DNA from 2 places in the Thioalkalivibrio sp. ALMg13-2 genome. Region 1 is predicted to be linked to the other one. Evidence: predicted binding sites of a transcription regulator. Region 1 holds the regulator's gene; the other holds the start of a gene.
What was found. Region 1 encodes sigma-54, which starts transcription at its own class of promoters, with help from an activator protein. Its sites were predicted from a motif close to TGGCANGNTNCNTGCTT; they were not measured.

Region 1 (7,746 bases):
GATGGACCCTGGCCATGCTCGCATTCGCGACCGCGCCCCTGGCGCAGGCCGAGGTAAGCCCGCCCGAGGGCGAGGTCACGCTGCAGATTGACGGCTTCACCCTGCATGCCACCGGCGACGACGGCGAACTGAGCCATCGTCTGCGCGGCACCCGCCTGCGCGAGTTCGGCCGTGACGGCCCCCAATGGGTGGACGACCCGGACCTCGACCTGTTCGCCGAGGGCGGTATCGAATGGCGCTGGACCGCCCCGGCCGCGCTGCATCAACCGGCCGCCGCGACCCTGGACCTGGTGGGCCCCACCCACGGCGTACAGCCGCCCCGCGGCGAACGCGTAGAGACCCTCATCGATTCGCGGGATGTTCGCGTCGCCACCGACACCATGGTCGCCACTTCGGATGCCCTTTCCACCCTGAACCAGCCGGGCCTGTTCCAGCGCGGCACCGGTCTGCGCGTGGACTCGCGAGGGGATACCATAGAGTTGTTCCATGACGTGTACTCGCTCTACAGCGAGACGAGCGAGGAGGATCCCGCGCATGACCCCGAATCCCCATAGCCTTCGCCACCGTCCGGGCCAACCGGGTGCCCGCGTGGCGGCGCTCCTGCTGCTCGTGCTGCTGGCCACGCCCGCGTTCGCCCAGCAGGGCTCGGGCCCGGCGCTGCCGGTGGAGATCACTGCCGACCGCGCGGAGATGGACGAACGCCAGGGGCTGGGGACCTACACCGGCGACGTGATCGTGATCCGCGGCGACATGACCCTGGAGGCCGACAAGGTCTACGTGCGCACCCGCGATCGCCGCCCCTATGAAATGGAGGCCCACGGCGAGCCGGCACGCCTGGAATCACCCGATCCGGAAACCGGAGAGATGCGCATTGCCACCGCCCTGCGCATCGACTACCTGCTGAACGAGGACCGCATGATCCTCACCGACCAGGCCCATGTGATCACCACCAGCGAGGAGGCGCGCGGCAAGCGCATCACCTACGACCTGACGACCGACGTGATCGAGGCCGAACGCGGCGAAGGCGACAGCGAGCGCGTGCGCATCACCATCCAGCCGCGCGACGACGAATGAACGCCACCGCCCCCAGCCCATCCGCCACACCGGCACAAACCAACGACCGCCTGATCGGACGCGAGCTGACCAAGCGCTACGGCCAGCGCACGGTGCTGGACCAGGTGGACGTCGACCTCGCGCCCGGCGAGGTGGTCGGCCTGCTGGGCCCGAACGGGGCCGGCAAGACCACCTGCTTCTACAGCCTGGTCGGGCTGATCCGCCCCAATGCCGGGCGCATCACCCTGGGCGCGCGCGACATCACCCGCGCGCCCATCCACGTGCGCGCGCGCGCCGGCCTCGGCTACCTGCCGCAGGAGGCCTCGATCTTTCGCCGCCTGAGCGTGTGGGACAACCTGCAGGCCGTGCTCGAGCTGCGCCCCGGACTCGATCGCCACGAGCGCCGGCGCATTGGCGATGCGCTGATCGAGGAGTTCCAGCTCGAGACCGTGCGCCACAGCCCGGGCATCGCGCTGTCCGGCGGCGAACGCCGCCGCGCCGAGATCGCCCGCGCCCTGGCCGGGGATCCGCGCTTCATCTGTCTGGACGAGCCCTTCGCCGGGGTGGATCCGATCTCGGTCGGCGACATCCAGGACGTGATTCGGCATCTCGCCCAGCGCGGCATCGGCGTACTGATCTCCGATCACAACGTGCGCGAGACCCTCGGCATCTGCCACAGGGCCTATATTCTAAGCGAAGGCCGCCTGCTGGCCGCCGGGACACCGGACGAGCTGCTGGCCGATCCCCAGGTGCGCCGGGTCTATCTCGGCGAGAACTTCCGCCTGTGAAAGCGCCCCATATGCGGCCCGGTCGGTGCACAAACCACAAGGCAGGCTTTAAGATTCCATCAATGCCAACCCTCGCCCCGCATACCCGATGCTGAAACCCGGCCTGAATCTGCAGCTGGGTCAGACGCTGACCATGACCCCGCAACTGCAGCAGGCGATCCGCCTGTTGCAGCTGTCCACGCTCGAGCTCCAGGTGGAGATCCAGCAGGCGCTGGAGAGCAACCCCATGCTCGAACAGGTCGAGGACGAAGATGCCGAGGCCGACACCGAGCGCCTGAACCAGGACGGCGAGCTGGTGGAAGGCGATCGCATGGAGGCCACCACCACCAGCGACGACGTGATCCCCGAGGAACTGACGACCGACAGCCGCTGGGACGACATCTACGAGCCGGCCCCGACGCCCAACAAGGGCGTGGATGACCGCGACCCGCTGGAAAACACCAGCGACGACGACGGTGAGGGCCTGCAGGATCATCTGCTGTGGCAGCTGCATCTGAGCCATCTGACACCGCGCGACCAGCGCATCGGGGCGGCCCTGATCGACGCCATCAGCCCCGACGGCTATCTCGAGGGTGACCTGGAAACCCTGGCCGAGACCATCAGCCGAGGCGAGGATGAAACCGTCGGCGTCGACGAGGTCGAGGCAGTGCTCCACTGGATTCAGCAATGCGACCCGCTGGGGGTCGGCGCGCGCAACCTGCGGGAGTGCCTGGAGATCCAGCTACGCGAACTGGCCCCGGACGCCCCGGCCCGCGAGGCCGCACGGGCGATCCTGGAACACGGCATGGACAGCCTGGGCAAGCGCGACTACAAGGCCCTGCAGCGCCAGTCCGGCGTACGCGACCCGGACGAACTGGCCCGCGCACTGGACCTGATCCGCACCCTGAACCCGCGCCCCGGCGCACAGATCAGCTCCGCCACCTCGGAATACGTGGTCCCGGATGTCTACGTGCGCCACACCACCGAGGGCTGGCGCGTGGATCTAAACCCGGAGATCGCACCGCGTATCCGCATCAACGACCTCTACGCCGGCATGGTGCGCCAGGTCTCGGATGCCCGCGACAGCGCCTTTATGCGTGATCAGCTGCAGGAGGCACGCTGGTTCCTGAAGAGCCTGCACAGCCGCAACGACACCCTGCTGCGGGTCGCCGAGGCGATCGTCCACCGCCAGCAGGGCTTTCTCGAGCATGGCGACGTCGCGATGCAGCCATTGATCCTGCGCGACATTGCCGAGACCCTGGAGATGCACGAATCGACCATCTCGCGGGTTACCACGCAGAAATACATGCACACCCCGCGCGGGGTCTTCGAGTTCAAGTATTTCTTCTCCAGCCATGTCGGCACGAACGATGGCGGCGAGTGTTCCGCCACCGCCATCCGTGCCATGATTCGCGAATTGATTGGCGACGAACCCCCGAACAAGCCGCTCAGCGATGCCCGGCTCGCCCAGGTCCTGTCGGACCGGGGCATCAACGTAGCGCGCCGCACCGTGGCCAAGTACCGCGAGGCGATGCACATCCCTTCATCCAGCGAACGCCGGCAGATGGCCTCGATGCCCACCGGCAGCAAGTAACCAAGGAGTCCTGACCATGCAGATCAACCTGACCGGCCACCACGTGGACATCACCGACGCCCTGCGCGACTACGTCAACGAGAAGTTCGCGAAGCTGGAGCGCCACTTCGACAAGGTCATCGACGTCCACGTCGTGCTGACCCACGAGAAGACCCGGAATCAGCACAACCAGGCCGAAGCCAATCTCCAGGTCAGCGGCAATCACATCCACGCCGAGGCCTCTCACGAGGACATGTATGCCGCGATCGACGCGCTGATCGACAAAGTCGACCGTCAGCTGATCAAGCACAAGGAAAAGGTCAAGGACCACCACCGCGCCGAAGGTGCCCAGCGCAACCGCGAGCAGGCCTCCTGATCCATGACGATTGCCGAGTTGATCACCTCCGAGCGCATTGGCCTGCAACCCGAGTGCTCCAGCCAGAAACGGGCCCTGGAGGCCCTGGCGGACCTCCTCGCCGGCGGAGGTGACGGCACGGGACCGGGGAGCAACGCGATCTTCGAGGCCTTGTCCGCGCGCGAAAAACTCGGATCCACCGGTCTCGGCCATGGGGTTGCGATTCCCCATGGCCGCCTGGCCGATCTCGAGGCGCCGCGCGTGGCCGTGCTGCGCCTGGAAAAGGGCGTCGACTTCGACGCCATGGATCACGAGCCGGTCGATATCCTGATCGCACTGCTGGTCCCGGAGGCCGCCACCGGCGACCATCTCGACCTGCTGGCCCAGCTCGCCCGCGGCCTGTCTCAGCCAGACACCATCGGAGCGCTGCGCCGGGCCGGGGACGCGGCGGCCCTGGAACAGGAACTCGTGCGCCGCTTCAGCGAGGACTAAGCCCGTGGAACCCGCCTCCAGCCGCGATTCCGGCGCGCAGCGTCTGCCATGAACGAGGCGCTGGGAGAAGGCGGGATCGCCCGCGACATCAACGTGGAAAGCCTGATCCAGGCCATGGGAAACCGCCTGGATCTTCGCTTCGTACACGGCGAACATGCAGCACCCGACCGCAAGCTGGTCGGCGACGACGGGGACGACTTGCCGCTGGCCGGCCATCTCAACCTGATCCGGCCCAACCGCATCCAGATCATCGGCGACTTCGAGGCACGCTACATCTCCAGCCTCAGCGCCACCCAGTGCAACGACCTGATCCTGGAGATGGCCCGCACTGGGACCACCGCGGTGATCTTCGCCGAGGACACCTGTCCGTTCTCGGAGATGCCCGACGCCCCGCAGGAGGCGCTGCCGCTGATCCTGTGCTCCAGCACCAGCAGTCACGAGATCATCTCGCTTCTGCGCTATTTCCTGCAGCAGCGCCTGGCTCATTTCGAGGTGCGCCACGGCGTGTTCATGGAGATCCTCGGGATCGGGGTGCTGATCAGCGGCGCCTCCAGCGTCGGCAAGAGCGAGGTCGCACTGGAACTGATCTCGCGCGGGCATCGCCTGATCGCCGACGATGCCCCCGAGTTCGCGCGCATTGCGCCCGATATCGTGCGCGGCCACTGCCCGGCCCTGCTCCAGGACCTGCTCGAGGTGCGCGGTCTTGGGGTGCTCAACATCCGCGCCATGTACGGCGATTCCGCGATCAAGGGCGGCAAGTACCTGCGCCTGATCATCGACCTGCGCGATCATGGCGAACCCTCGCCGGTCCCCGATGACCGGCTGAACGGGCGCCGCGGCGAGATCGATATCCTCGGCCTGCGCGTCCCCTTGATCAGCCTGCCGATCGCGCCGGGGCGCAACATCGCGGTCATGATCGAGGCGGCCGTGCGCAACCACATGCTGCACATGCAGGGCTATATCGCTGGCGACGACCTGCGCGCACGCCAGCGCCGCCAGATGAGCGGCGAGACGGAGGAGCCGCCCTACCATCGCGCGGTGCCCGCCACTACGGTCCCCAACCCGGACCCGGAGGGCTGAATCGGCCATGCGCCTGCTAATCGTCAGTGGCCTGTCCGGGTCCGGCAAGACCGTGGCCCTGCACACCCTGGAGGATGCCGGCTACTTCTGCGTCGACAACCTCCCGCTGCCGCTGCTGCCGGACCTGATCGATCAGGTCCGGCAGGGCCACTACGACACCGAGACCGACCGCCACCTGGCCGTGGGCGTGGATGTGCGCAGCGGCCTGGAGGCCCTGGAAGGGTTCTCCGGTCTCCTGGCGCAACTACGGGCGGACGGGGTGCAGGTGGAGGTCCTGTTCCTGCAGGCGGCCAGCGAGGTGCTGCTGCGGCGCTACCATCTGACCCGCCGGCGCCACCCGCTGGCGCGCGACGGCGTGCCACTGGTCGAGGCCATCGACCGCGAGCGCGAGTGGCTGGGCCATGTGGCGGCGGAGGCCGACCTGACGGTCGACACCTCGCGCCTGTCGATGCACGATCTGGCCCGCACCCTGCGCGACCGCATAGGCGAGCGCGGAGAACACGAGCTATCCCTGCAATTCCAGTCTTTCGGCTTCAAACACGGCGCGCCTCTGGATTCCGACTTCGTGTTCGACGTGCGCTGCTTGCCCAATCCGCACTACGAAAGCGATCTGGCCGCCCTGACCGGTCGCGACCCGCCCGTGTGCGAGTTCCTTGAGCGGCACGCGGAGGTCGCGGCCATGTTCGACAGCATCCAGGGATTCCTGTCCCAGTGGCTGCCGCGCCTGCTAGACGATCACCGCAGCTACGTAACCGTCTCCATCGGCTGTACCGGCGGGCAACACCGCTCGGTGTATCTGGTGGAGCGGCTTGCGGAGGCGTGGCGGGATCGGGAACATGTTACTGTTAGCACCCGTCACCGCGAGCTGGGGAAACAGTAACCACTGGACGCGGGACGAGGGCCTTCTGGAACCCGCAATCGGAGCAGATCCATGGGCGTTGGTCTCATTCTGATCACGCATCAAAACCTGGGCGATACCCTGCTGCAGACCGCGCAGAGCATGCTCGGGGGCCTGCCCGAGGACTGCGAGTCCATGGCGATGTCCCAGAACGACGACCCCGACGAGGTCCTGGCCCGCGCCCGCGAGCGCCTGGCGACCCTCGACAGCGGCTCGGGGGTGCTCGTTCTGACCGACATGTTTGGCTCCACGCCTTCCAACGTGGCAATTCGCGTCGCCCGGGGTGCAAATGCCCGCGTGATCGCCGGCGCCAACCTGCCGATGCTGATCCGCGTGCTCAACTATCAACACCTCCCCCTGACCGAACTGGTCAACAAGGCCCTTTCGGGCGGCCATGACGGGATTCTCCTCTGCGATCAGGAGTGCAGCGATGCCGCAGCGCGTAGTCCCCATCGTTAATCGCCTGGGGATGCACGCGCGCGCCGCGGCCAAGTTCGTCAGCCTGGCCAGCAAGTTCGCCGCGGACGTCTCCGTCTCCCGCAACCAGCAGGAGGTGAATGGCAAGAGCATCATGGGCGTGATGATGCTGGCCGCCGCCCAGGGCAGCGAGATCACCATCGAGGCCGAAGGCAAGGATGCGCCGGAGGCGCTGGATGCACTCGCAGAGTTGGTTGCCGATCGTTTCGGCGAAGAGGCCTGAACCTCCGAGTCCCGCCCGCACCGGTCAACAACCACCATCCCCCTGCGGGGGCTATCCGGGCCACGCTCCCGGGTCGGAGGCCGCGTTACCCAGCCCGTCCAGGCCGACCTGCTCGAGCTTGCGCTCCGCCAGGCGCACAGCGGCCGTCAAAGCCTGCTCCGGGGGCTCCCCGGAGACCAGCGCGTGGATCAACCCGGCATTGAAGGTATCCCCTGCCCCCACGCTGTCGACCACCCGCAGTCCGGGCGTCGCTTCACAATGGTGGATCGCGCCCCGCACGGCCATCCAGGCCCCTTCGCCCCCGGCGGTCACGGTCAGGATGCGATCAGGAAAGCGCTCGGAAAGCTGCTGCAGCGCAGCCTCGGGAGTGCCCGCCACGCTCGCGGCCCAGTCGCGCGAGAGCATCAGGACATCGGCATAGTCCAGGCATGCGTCGAGCCCCGGCCGGGGCTTCTCCAGCTCCAGCGACACCGGCTGGTCAAAGATGCTCTCGCGCACCGCGCGCAGGATGGACGCAAGGGCCTCCGGGTTACGCCCCTCGAAGTGCAGCCAGTCATATTCCGGCCAGGGTACGCCCGCGAGATCCTCCACCCCGAGTTCGGGCAGGTCGCGATGATGGACGATGGTGCGACTGCCCGTCTCCCTGGAACGAAGAATATGGGAGGTCGGCGTCGCTCCGGGCCGGCGTACGCAGTGACGAATATCCAGTCCGCGCTCCTCCAGGGACTCGCTCAAGGCATCCCCGGCCGCACCCTCGGCGATGACCGCGGCCAGGCCCGGGCGGTGGCCGAACTGCGCCAGGATCGTTGCGGTGTTGGTCGCGTTGCC
Region 2 (7,746 bases), on a different contig from region 1:
GCGCCCCCGGGAATAGATCCCGCGAGCGTGCGTCTTACGGGGTATGCAGGTCTTCAAGGGTACGTGATATGGCGATGCGGTGAATTTGCGACCCCCTGCGCATCCACCGGTTGACAAGAATATCGTCATATTAGAAGATTCGCATACGCTAATCACTGTCCCCCCTGTCAGTGGTTAGTGGACTCCTCCATCCTCCTTTGGTGGTTTTCTTGGCGCGGGCTTCGACCCGCGCTTTTTTTTGCCTGCGATTCGCGTCATGCCGGCCGTCGTGTCTACCATGATGGCCCCCGAAGACGCTGTGAATCGCCCTTCATGACTCGACGCCTGAACAGTCTGCGCACCGCGGTGTTGTCGTTCGTGCTGCTGCCCCTGTTGCTGTTGATGGCCGCGGTGGTGGCGCTGGGCCTGCATGAATTTCAGACCCAGATGGAAAACCGGATGCAGGAGGATATCGAGCTGGTGGCGCGCTCGATCCGCCTGCCTGTGGCCGGTGCGATGCTGCAGGACGACGCGGCCGGTGTGCAGCAGTCGCTGGACTCCCTGTTCCAGATCGAGGAGGTGTTCGGGGTCTATGTCTACGATGCCGACGGCCGGATGGTGGCAGCCAGTGGCCCGCCCAGTCCGACCCTGCAGCGTCGTGGCGAGGCGCAGGTCATCAGCGAAACCGGGAGCCTCGGGGCTTTCGGCGAACATCAGGGGCGCGAGACCTTTTCGTTCTTTCTTCCGTTGTCCGATCCGGCCGGTCGCATCGTGGGGCTGTTGCAGGTGACGCGCGACGTCACACCGTTCCGGGCCTTCGTCGCGCAGCTCCAGTGGCAGGGTGGGTTGCTGATGCTGGGGATTAGCGGGCTGTTTCTGCTGGTGGTGCTGTTCGGGTACCACCGGGCGGTGGGGCGGCATGTGTCTCGGTTGATGGCCGCGATGCGCGCGATTGGCGAAGGTCAGCGTGGATTGCGGGCGCCGGAACAGGGGCCGGCGGAGCTGCGCGGCCTGGCAGTCTCGATGAACCGCATGATGGAGCGTCGCGAGGCCTCGGAGGCCGAACTGGAGGCGCAACGCCTTGAGCAGGGACGGCTGGAGGAGAAGCTGCGGCACTCGGAGAAGCTGGCGGCGATCGGCCAGCTGGCGGCCGGCGTGGCACACGAACTGGGGACGCCGCTCGGGATTATCGCCGGTCGCGTGCAGCGCGCCATCCGGCACCTGCCGGAGGCGGATCCGGCGCGCACCGAGATGGAGGCGCTGAAGGCCGAGCTGGAGCGGGTGGAGACCATCGTGCGCCAGCTGCTGGACTTTGCCCGGCGCAATCCGTTGCAGGAACGCTCGCTGGATCTCGCGCAGCTGGTTGGAGATCTGGTCGAGCGTGTGCGCGAGCGGCATGCCTCCGGCGGGGTGGAATTCCGGCTCGAAGGCCCCGAGTTGACCATCGCCGCGGACCGCCTGCGTTTGGGCCAGGCCCTGGAGAATCTGCTGGAGAATGCCGCGCAGGTCGCCGCCCGCGAGGTCCGGGTCCGCTGGCATGCCTCGTCCGACCGGGTCGAGCTGGTGGTGGCGGACGACGGCCCCACGGCCGGGCGAGGGATAGACGATGAGCAGGCCGAACGCCTGTTCGAGCCCTTCTTTACCACCAAGCCCACCGGCGAGGGGACCGGGCTCGGGCTGGCGGTGGCGCAGGTGGCGCTGGAGGACCACGGGGGTACGGTGATGCTGGATCGCAGTGTCGCGGGGGAGACCCGTTTTGTCGTGCATCTGCCGGTGGCCGCTGGCGCCCAGGAGGATTCGCTTCGATGAGCAGCAAGGCACAAGTCCCCGCAACGCCCCCGGAGTCGGTCCTGGTCGTGGAGGACGATCGCGGGCATCGCGAGCTGCTGACCGAGGAGCTGACCGAGGCCGGCTACGCGGTTACGGCGGTTGCCAGTGCCGAGGATGCCGCGCGGGTGCTTGCGCAGCAGGCCTTCAGTCTGGTGGTGAGCGACCTGCGCCTGCCCGGCGCGGATGGCTTCCAGGTGCTCCAGGAGGCCCGCGCCCGGGTGCCGGCACCCGGGTTCATCATGCTCACGGGCTTCGGGACCATCGACCAGGCAGTGGCCGCGCTGAAGGCGGGGGCGGATGACTTCCTGACCAAGCCGGTGGATCTGGATCACCTGCGCCTGGCCGCCGACCGGGTGACCGAGGCGCGGCGTTTGAAGGACGAGGTGCGTCGCTATCGTGAGGTCCTTGCGCAGGCCGATGGCTTTCACGGCATGCAGGGCCGCAGTCCGGCCATGCTGCAGTTGTTCGACCTGATTCGGCGGATCGCGGCCGCCGACGGCAGTGTCCTGATCACCGGCGAGTCCGGGACCGGCAAGGAACTGGTGGCGCGCGCGCTCCATGCGGAAAGCGAGCGGGCCGGTGGTCCGTTCGTGGCGATTAACTGCGCGGGCATCCCCGAGGCCCTGCTGGAGTCGGAGTTGCTGGGGCACGTGGCCGGTGCGTTCAGCGGGGCCAAGGGGGCTCGGCGCGGCCTGTTTACCGAGGCCGACGGCGGCACCCTGTTCCTGGACGAGATTGCCGAGATGCCGGTGGCCATGCAGAGCAAGCTGTTGCGTCTTCTGCAGGATGGTCGCGTGCGTCCGGTGGGCGCCAACGAGGAGATCGCGACCGATGTGCGTATCGTGGCGGCCACGCATCAGGATCTGCAGGCACATATTGCCGACGGTCGTTTCCGTGAGGATCTCTACTATCGCCTGGAGACCTTTCGTATCGAGATCCCGCCGCTGCGCGAGCGTGGCGATGACATCGAACGCCTGGCCCTGCAGTTCCTGCGTCAGCAGGCCCTGGCCCGCGACCTGCCCGAGCGTCGCCTGAGCCCGGAGGCCCTGCGCGCGCTGGTGCGGTATCCGTTCCCGGGGAACGTCCGCGAACTCGCGAGTCTGATGGAGCGTGCCGCCACCCTGGCGGCCGGCGAGGTCATCGAGACCCGTGATCTGCCGGAGCGCGTATTCGAGGCGCCCGCCGAGGATCCCGGCGGAACGACGGGCGACCGGGCGGAGGGGGCGACGCCGGTACCGGGGATGGGCGACGACGGCCAGTGGCCGACCCTGGAGGAGCGCGAGCGCGACTACATTCGTCGGGTGCTGGAGCATGTGGACGGCAACAAGCAACGCGCTGCGCGGATCCTCGGCATCGGCCGCAAGACGCTGTACCGCAAACTCGGGGAATCCGACCCATCGTGACATCCTGACCCGGGTCGACCTGACCCATGTGTCATTCTGACCCGGTTTACCGTTGGGGCGTTCCCCGGCCCTTTCGGGATGATGAGAGCATAAGTCGCTGTTTCAAAGTGTTTTGTTTGTCTTTTTCCAATCTTGGCACGATGCCTGCTCCTCCTGGGACAGCAATCGAGGAATCGGAACCGCAGTGATGGACCATTCCTCCTCACACGGTTGCAACGAAATCGGGCGGGCGGACGATCGACCTTGAGTCGTCGCCGGCTTCGCCCCGAGATCCGAACGATCCAAAGGAAAAGGAGCAACATGATGAATATGCGCAAGACGATGCTCGCGATGGCCCTGACCTCCCTGTTTGCCGTGGGTGGAGCCGCCTCTGCCCAGTACGGCGGTGCCGAAGGTGGTGCCGGTGGGGGCGACATGGGCGGTGCCCAGGGCGGCCAGCCGCCGGCCCAGGAAGGCGGTGCCGGTGGCGGTGCTCAGGGCGGCCAGCCGCCTCAGGGTGGTGCCCAGGGTGGCGCGGCCCAGGGCGGTGCCCCGATGCAGGAAGCCCCCGAGGTGGATCTGAGCGAAGAAGACATCGACACTTTCGTAACCGCCTTCGTTGCGGTGCAGGAAGTGCGCGAAGACTTCGCCGACCGCCTGCAGAGTGCCGAGGACGAAACCGAGGCCCAGTCCATGCAGCAGGAAGCACAGGACGAAATGGTCAACGCGGTTGAAGACTCGGGCATGAGCGTCGAGGAATACAACGAAGTGGCCATGGCCCTGCAGAACGACCCCGAGTTGATGCAGGAAGTCCAGGAGCGCGCTGAAGCCCAGCTGTAACGGGCAGCGCAAAACCGCCCCGGGCATTGCGCCCGGGGGGTTGCAGGGGCCGGCCTTCGGGTCGGCCCCTTGTTTGTGTCCGGGGCATGCACGCGAATGTTCTGCACATTGATCCGTGATTCCCCCGAGGGCGGACGCCTTCGCGTCTCGGGAATTGTCCCTGTAGCTTGAATTGGGCAGAGGGAAGCGTTATTCTTGCGCGCTTTCTGAATCGCCCCGACCTCGGAGCATCGAACATCATGAGTACCATTAGCGCCAAGCCGGCCGAAGTCGAACGCGACTGGTTTCTCGTCGACGCCGACGGCAAGACCCTCGGTCGACTCGCCACGGAAATCGCACATCGCCTGCGCGGGAAGCACAAGCCCGTGTACACGCCGCATGTCGATACCGGCGACTACATCGTCGTGATCAACGCGGAGAAGATCCGCGTCTCCGGCAACAAGGCCATGGACAAGAAGTACTTCCACCATTCCGGTTACCCGGGTGGCATCAAGGAAGCCAACTTCACCCAGATGATCGAGCGTCATCCGGAGAAGGTGCTGGAGCTTGCCGTCAAAGGCATGCTGCCGCGCAACCCGCTTGGCCGGGCCATGTTCAAGAAGCTCAAGGTCTACGCCGGTACCGAACACCGGCACACGGCCCAGCAGCCGCAGCCGCTCGAAGTCTGAGCCGCCAGAATCAGCAAGGGAATCGATCCGAATGGCTATCAATCAGTATTACGGCACCGGCCGCCGCAAGACCGCCTCGGCGCGCGTCTTCCTGCGTCCCGGCACGGGCAACATCACGGTTAACGAGAAGCCGCTGGACGACTTCTTCGGCCGCAAGACCTCGCGCATGGTGGTACGCCAGCCGCTGGAGGCGACCGAGTCGACCGGCAACTTCGACGTGATCGCGACCGTTGAAGGCGGTGGCGGCAACGGCCAGGCCGGCGCGATCCGTCTGGGCATTGCCCGCGCCCTGGTGCAGTACAACGAAGACATGCGCCCGTCGCTGCGTCGTGGTGGTCACCTGACCCGCGATGCCCGCGAGGTGGAGCGCAAGAAGATCGGCCTGCGCAAGGCCCGTCGTGCAACCCAGTACTCGAAGCGCTAAAATTCGCGTCGAGTTTCGGGCTGCACCCGACCCGGTTTACTGGGGGATCGTCTAGCGGTAGGACTGCGGACTCTGACTCCGCCAACCCAGGTTCGAATCCTGGTCCCCCAGCCATTCATGGAAGAAGGCCCCCTTGTGGGGCCTTTTTTCATGAATGGCTGGAAGATTTCAGGATGAGAACCTGCAAGGTTCGACGGTGAGGCGTAGCCGAGCCGAACAGCGCCGTATGCGGCGCTGGCCCGAAGGGCGAGGCGCATAGCGCCGAGTAATCCTGGTCCCCCAGCCAAACATAGAGAAGGGCCCCCTCGTGGGGCCCTTTTCTATGTTTGTTTGAGCGTGTCCAGGGTTCGAACCTGGAAGGTTCGGCGAAGCGCGGCGAAGCACTGCGCGCGCGCAGCGTGTGCAGCCCCGAAGGGGTGAGGCGGCGCAACCGCCGAATCATCCTGGTCCTCCAGCCATGGCAACGATTCGGGCCAGAACGTTTCGGCACCGCCCCGCTGATTTGTGGACGCCGACCCTGCTTCCGGTCTCCCTGCCTTTAAATGGCCAGCCACCGCCGACCTTGGCGACCGGTCCCCGGTAGCCACAAACGCCCGGACCCCGGCATCCCGTCAACCCCGCTCCCGACTCCGCTACAATCCCTCGACAGTGATCGGGAAATGCAGGGAATTCTCCCGCCCTTTTTCCGTCCAATTCCGCAGAACCCGGCCGCACTGGGTCGGATCGATCAAAATGCCAGAGAAGAGAGGATTGACCATGTCGGTACCCGAGAATCCCTACGAGCAGGTCAGCGTGGATGTGACAGCCCACGAGGTCGAAGGGCTGGACACCTGGTACATGATCGGGATCTCCGGTATTCCGGATCCCGACAACGAGGGGCATACCTCGAATGCGGGGTTCGTCGTGACCGACGAGGGCGTGGTGGTATATGACGCCCTGGGGACGCCGCCACTTGGCTTCGAGATGATTCGCCGGATCCGCGAGGTGACCGACCAGCCGATCAAGTACGTGATTGCTGGTCATTATCACGCGGATCACATCTATGGCCTGCAGGCGTTCGCGGACCACACCGATGCCAAGATCATCGGGCAGGCGCGCGCGCGGGACTATCTGGGAGGCGCCGGTGCGGTGGCGCGGCTCGAGCAGCGCCGGGGCGTGCTGGCCCCATGGGTGGACGAGGACACCCAGATCATTCCGCCGGACGAATTCTTCGAGGACGAGTACACCATCCGTCTCGGCGGGAAGACCTTCCGGTGCGTGCACGCGGGGCCCGCACACTCGCCGGACGACATCATCATGGTGGTGGAGGAGACCGGCGTGGTGTTCGCCGGCGACATCGTGTTCGATGGCCGGATCCCGTTTCTGGGCGACGATGCGCTGGATTCGGAGAACTGGGTCAAGCGCCTGGAAGAGTTGATGGAGATGGACCTGAAGTTCCTGATTCCGGGGCATGGCGAGGCGACCGATCAGGCGGCCCGGGCGGTCAGGTTCACCCGCGACTACCTGGTGAAGCTGCGCGAGCACATGGCCGTGGCGGTCGAGAACATGGATTCCTTCGACGAGGCCTACTCCGCGATGGACTGGAGTGACTACGAAGACCTGCCGGCCTTCGAACAGACCAACCGCAGCAACGCCAACGCGGTCTATCTGGAGATGGAAGAGAAGCTCTTTTGAGCTCGGCCCCAGGGGAAGCCCGGTCGGTGCGTGCGTTGCGGGTCCTTGATGTATCCCTGAATCCCACAAGCGAAAGGAATGATCGCCAATGACGCTGAATATTGAACCGGGCCTGCTCATGGCCATCCTGTCCCTGGTGGCGGGCATCCTGATCCTGATCCGGCCCCGCCTGCTGAACTACATCGTCGCGATCTATCTGATTGTTATCGGGGTGCTGGGCCTGCTGGCGTATTTCTAGGGAGATGCTCAAGGGGCCCCAGCGCGGATGCGTGAATCGATCAGCGCCGCCCTGGCGACGTAAAGGTCTCCGTCACCGATAGTTTGGTGCCCAAAAGCATGGACCAACAGTGCGACTTCGTGCGCAGGGCGTGCGGACCCGTTACTCTTTGGCCACATTCTGATCGGGGGGCTACGCCTCAATGACCGCCGAACGCGTCCGAGAAATACCCTATAACTACACCTCATTCTCCGACCGCGAAATCGTTATCCGTTTCCTGGGTTCCGATACCTGGGACCTCCTCAATGAGTTGCGTGGGGAGCGTCGGACGGGTGTGTCTGCGCGCATGCTGTTCGAGGTTCTGGGCGACATGTGGGTGGTCACCCGAAACCCGTACATCCAGGATGATCTGCTGGAGGACAAGAAGCGCCGCAAGGCGCTGATTGATGCCATGCAGCATCGTCTGGGCCAGATCACGGCCCGGGCCGACGGCAACGAGAAGGCGCTCAAGCTGGGCCAGCGCGCGCAGGCGGCTGTGTCTGCCTTTGCGCAGGAGTTCACCGATACCGCCGCGCTGCGCGATCAGGTGCGCAAGCGCATGAAGGCCCTGACGCACAAGGACAACATCCAGTTCGGCGGCCTGGCGCGGGTCTCCCACGTGACCGATGCGACCGACTGGCGTGTGGAGCTCCCGTTCGTGGTGCTCACCCCGGATTCCGAGGAAGAGATGGG

Region 2: a site for sigma-54 is predicted at 3,346-3,362, ahead of F618_RS0103560 (DUF4168 domain-containing protein). Genes of this name have one in related genera too.

What each region holds. Positions count from the first base shown of each region.
Region 1 covers NZ_KB906107.1:81,484-89,229, forward strand. The annotation lists gene lptC (LPS export ABC transporter periplasmic protein LptC) at 1-554, shown strand, start outside; gene lptA (lipopolysaccharide transport periplasmic protein LptA) at 535-1,074, shown strand; gene lptB (LPS export ABC transporter ATP-binding protein) at 1,071-1,841, shown strand; gene F618_RS0107335 (RNA polymerase factor sigma-54) at 1,930-3,414, shown strand; gene hpf (ribosome hibernation-promoting factor, HPF/YfiA family) at 3,431-3,769, shown strand; gene F618_RS0107345 (PTS sugar transporter subunit IIA) at 3,773-4,240, shown strand; gene hprK (HPr(Ser) kinase/phosphatase) at 4,289-5,320, shown strand; gene rapZ (RNase adapter RapZ) at 5,328-6,200, shown strand; gene F618_RS0107360 (PTS sugar transporter subunit IIA) at 6,252-6,677, shown strand; gene F618_RS0107365 (HPr family phosphocarrier protein) at 6,649-6,918, shown strand; gene F618_RS0107370 (PfkB family carbohydrate kinase) at 6,970-7,746, opposite strand, start outside.
Region 2 covers NZ_KB906102.1:182,377-190,122, reverse strand. The annotation lists gene F618_RS0103570 (ATP-binding protein) at 313-1,788, shown strand; gene F618_RS0103565 (sigma-54 dependent transcriptional regulator) at 1,785-3,212, shown strand; gene F618_RS0103560 (DUF4168 domain-containing protein) at 3,516-4,031, shown strand; gene rplM (50S ribosomal protein L13) at 4,271-4,699, shown strand; gene rpsI (30S ribosomal protein S9) at 4,731-5,123, shown strand; tRNA gene F618_RS0103545 (tRNA-Gln) at 5,164-5,237, shown strand; RNA gene F618_RS15340 (RtT sRNA) at 5,274-5,409, shown strand; gene F618_RS0103540 (MBL fold metallo-hydrolase) at 5,880-6,797, shown strand; gene F618_RS15335 (DUF3096 domain-containing protein) at 6,886-7,035, shown strand; gene F618_RS0103530 (DUF3683 domain-containing protein) at 7,217-7,746, shown strand, end outside.